2 regions of the Bradyrhizobium sp. WYCCWR 12699 genome follow, and region 1 is predicted to be linked to the other one. Evidence: predicted binding sites of a transcription regulator. Region 1 holds the regulator's gene; the other holds the start of a gene.
What was found. Region 1 encodes HrcA, which represses chaperone genes, less so after heat shock. Its sites were predicted from a motif close to GTTAGCACTCNCNNNNNGNGAGTGCTAAC; they were not measured.
Positions count from the first base shown of each region.

Region 1 (2,199 bases):
ATTCGGCGGTGACCCAGCCGCGGCCCTGGCCCTTCAGCCACGGCGGCAGGCGGTCTTCCAGCGTGGCGGTGACGAGCACATGGGTGTCGCCGAACTTCACCAGGCACGAGCCTTCCGCATATTTGACCACGCCGCGCTCCAGCGTCACGGGGCGCAATTCGTCGGGCGCACGGCGGCTTGGCCGCATGGGAAATCCTCCAAAACTCACGGGATAAGGCTGTTGGCGGTGCTTGTAGGGGGGGTGAGGGTGGGCGGCAAGGGCTTATTCATCCCCCGATTTCTCCCTCGATTCCTCTCTCGATTCCTGCCCTGATTCCGGGTCCGCAAACGCCACGCTTGTCAGACGCCTCGGGGATAGACAAATTATGAGTATCTGAGAGGAGTTACAGTCTGTGGCCCATCACGATCCGATCCATCTGATCGCGCCGCGCGCAGGCCTTGCCCAGCTCAACGAGCGTTCCCGTGACATTTTTCGTCAAATTGTCGAAAGTTATCTCGCGACCGGTGAGCCCGTCGGCTCGCGCAATATCTCGCGCCTGATCGCGATGCCGCTGTCGCCGGCCTCGGTCCGCAACGTCATGGCCGACCTGGAACAGCTCGGCTTGATCTATGCGCCGCACACCTCCGCCGGCCGGCTGCCGACGGAACTCGGCCTGCGCTTCTTCGTCGACGCCCTGATGCAGGTCGGCGACCTCAACGAGGCCGAGCGGCAGTCGATCCAGAGCCAGCTCACGTCCGTCGGTCAGGCGCATTCGGTCGAGGCCGCGCTGGACCAGGCGCTGACGCGGCTGTCGGGCTTGACCCGGGCCGCCGCGGTGGTGCTGACGCCAAAATCCAATGCGCGGCTGAAGCACATCGAATTCGTCCGTCTGGAACCGGAGAAAGCGCTGGTCATCCTCGTCGGTGAGGACGGCCAGGTCGAGAACCGGGTGCTGACGCTGCCCCCCGGAGTTCCCTCCTCGGCGATCACCGAAGCCGGCAATTTCCTCAATGCGCGAATCCGCGGCCGGACCCTGGCGGAAGCGCGGCTCGAGCTCGAGACGGCGTTGGGCGAGGCCCGCGCCGAGCTCGATCAGCTGGCACAGAAGGTGATTTCCGCCGGGATCGCCAGCTGGTCCGGCGGTGAGAACGAGGACCGCCAGCTCATCGTGCGCGGCCACGCCAATCTGCTGGAGGATTTGCACGCGCTGGAGGATCTGGAGCGGGTCCGCCTGCTGTTCGACGACCTCGAGACCAAGCGCGGCGTGATCGATCTGCTCGGCCGGGCCGAGACGGCCGAGGGCGTGCGCATCTTCATCGGCAGCGAGAACAAGCTGTTTTCGCTGTCGGGGTCTTCCACCATCATCTCGCCCTATCGGGATGCCGCCGGCCACATCGTCGGTGTCCTGGGCGTGATCGGGCCGACGCGGCTGAATTATGCCCGCGTGATCCCGACCGTGGACTACGCCGCTCGCATCGTCAGCCGCCTATTGGGGGGCTGATCGGGTTCGATCCGATCACGGCCGCTTGATTTTCGCGGCTCAAAGCACGATATCCGGGCCAACAATCCCTGGAAACGAGTTCGAGATAAGAGCCGATGACCGATCGAGACCGGCAACCCGAAGACGCGGCCGCGCCGACTGGCGAGCCCGTGGTGTCGAAGCCCTACATCATGCCCGACGATCCCGAGCCAGGCTCGGTCGAGAGCTTGCAGAAGGAAGTCGCCGAGGCGCGCGATCGCACGCTGCGGACGCTGGCCGAGATGGAGAATTTGCGCAAGCGCACCACCAAGGAAGTCGCCGACGCCCGCCTCTACGGCATTACCGGCTTTGCCCGCGATGTGCTCGACATCGCCGACAATCTCCAGCGCGCGCTCGATGCCGTTCCACCCGAGGCTCGCGCCGCCGCCGATCCCGGCCTGATCTCGCTGATCGAGGGCGTTGAGCTCACCGAGCGGTCGCTGCTCAACGCGCTGGAAAAGCACGGCGTGAAGAAGCTCGATCCGCAGGGCCTGAAGTTCGATCCGAATTTCCACCAGGCGATGTATGAAGTGCCCGATCCATCGGTGCCTTCGGGCACCGTGGTCCAGATCATGCAGGCCGGCTACACCATCGGCGATCGCGTGCTGCGTCCGGCCTTGGTCGGCGTCGCCAAGGGCGGTGCGAAGCCCGCGCCCGCCGCGAACAACAACGAATCGAGCGGCGCGCCGAACTGAGTTGG
Region 1 is NZ_JAVTJN010000030.1:736,597-738,795, reverse strand. It holds gene rph (ribonuclease PH) at 1-187, opposite strand, end outside; gene hrcA (heat-inducible transcriptional repressor HrcA) at 393-1,481, shown strand; gene grpE (nucleotide exchange factor GrpE) at 1,577-2,194, shown strand.

Region 2 (2,199 bases), on a different contig from region 1:
AGCCGGTTGACGACCAGCGTGGCCAGCGCCTCGCCCTCGACGTCCTCCGCGATGATGACGAGCGGCTTGCCCGACTGCACCACGGCTTCCAGCACCGGCAGCATGGCCTGCAGGCCCGAGAGCTTCTTCTCGTGCAGGAGGATGTAGGCGTCCTCGAGCTCGGCGGTCATCTTCTCGGGGTTGGTGACGAAGTAGGGGCTGAGATAGCCGCGGTCGAACTTCATGCCCTCGACGATGTCGACTTCGGTGTCGAGCGACTTGTTCTCTTCGACGGTGATGACGCCCTCGTTGCCGACCTTCTGCATCGCCTGGGCGATCATCTTGCCGATGGCGGCATCGCCATTGGCCGAGATGGTGCCGACCTGGGCGACCTCGGAGGAGGCGGCGACCGGCTTGGCGCGCTTCTCGATGTCCTTGATGACGGCGGCCACCGCGCTGTCGATGCCGCGCTTGAGGTCCATCGGGTTCATGCCGGCGGCAACCGCCTTGGCGCCCTCGCGCACGATGGCCTGGGCCAGCACGGTCGCGGTGGTGGTGCCGTCGCCGGCGAGGTCGTTGGTCTTGGAGGCGACCTCACGCACCATCTGGGCGCCCATGTTCTCGAACTTGTCCTCGAGCTCGATCTCCTTGGCGACGGTGACGCCGTCCTTGGTGATGCGGGGCGCGCCGAACGATTTCTCGATGACGACGTTGCGGCCCTTTGGGCCGAGCGTCACCTTGACGGCGTTGGCGAGGATGTCGACGCCGCGCAGCATGCGTTCGCGCGCGTCCCCGGAAAATTTGACGTCTTTGGCAGCCATGTCTGCAGTCCCTCGTGTTTCGTGATGTGTCTTGTCTTGTGCTGTCGGGCGGAATGATGGATGCCCGGACCGCTCGGATCCGGGCATCACATTCAGCGGCTGTTCAGGCGGATGGCCTTAGGCCAGAACGCCCATGATGTCCGACTCCTTCATGATCAGGAGGTCTTCGTTGTCGATCTTGACCTCGGTGCCCGACCACTTGCCGAACAGCACGCGGTCGCCGACCTTGAGGTCGATGGGGACCAGCTTGCCGGCCTCGTCACGGCCGCCGGGGCCGACGGCGACGATTTCGCCCTGGGACGGCTTTTCCTTGGCGGTGTCGGGAATGATGATGCCGCCCTTGGTCTTTTCCTCGGCGTCGATACGTTTGACCACGACACGGTCATGCAGCGGACGAAATTTGGATTTAGCCATGACGTTTCCCTTTGGAGGCTCGCTTCGGAAGGTGTGGAAGTGGGTGGGGCGGCGCTTCCGTCCGGCCCCTATCCCGAGGATCGAACGGCGCGCTTAGCAATCGGGCTTTCCGAGTGCTAATAGTGGGCCCGGAAATATGGCTTGGCCGCGATCCTGTCAAGCAAAGGTGGTTAAGCGGTTGTTGAGGCGGATATAGGATGTTGGCATTGGAAACTTGTTCGGGGCGCAGACGTATCAAAGGACGTCATTGCTCCGGCAGCTTTTTTGCGCTTGGCTGCGGGAGGGGTGCGGCCATGGTTTTGTCCGGGGGAATGCCATGATCAGTTCAGCTCACGCGCGCACGGTTGCCAATCTGGCGGCCGCCTCTTGTCTGGCGCTGCTGCTGGGCGCCTGCGGCGGCGGCATGAGCCTGCCGTCCTTCTCGTCGTCCTCGCCGCCGCCCGACGCCGAGTCGGGCGTTGCTCCCGAAATGCCTGCGACCATTCGCGCCGACGAGATCGTGGGCCGTTGGGGCCTGGCCTCGTTCCAGAACCCGGCCGACCGCGCCCGCACCGAGGCGGCCGCCCGGGCCCAGTGCAAGAACCCTTACGTGATCACCGCCGGTTCCTCCGGCGGCGTGATCATGCATCTGGCCGACCAGGCGACGCCGCAGGAGCTGCGGCTGAAGGGCTCGCCGAGCGGCAAGAACTACATCGGACCGGCGGGACCCACCCCCGGCGAGCAGGACCGCGAAATCGTCTCCTTCGACGGCCGCGTCCTGATCACCCGCTTCATCGACAAGGACGCCGCCACCCGCTACGGCAACATGGTCTACGTCCGCTGCGCGCCGAGAGCGTGATTTGCTCTTCCCCTCTCCTCTTGTGTGAGAGGGGGGATGTTGCTGGTGATACAGCCAAAACAAAAAACGCCGGCTCGCGCCGGCGTTTTGCTTTTTCTGTCGGTCCGCGTCCGTTCAGTCGAACAGCGCGTCGATGTCGTCCTGCGA
Region 2 is NZ_JAVTJN010000032.1:298,259-300,457, reverse strand. It holds gene groL (chaperonin GroEL) at 1-800, opposite strand, end outside; gene groES (co-chaperone GroES) at 918-1,214, opposite strand; gene RPS27_RS16240 (hypothetical protein) at 1,531-2,052, shown strand; gene RPS27_RS16235 (protein phosphatase CheZ) at 2,167-2,199, opposite strand, start outside.
Region 2: a site for HrcA is predicted at 1,307-1,335, ahead of groES (co-chaperone GroES). Genes of this name have one in related genera too.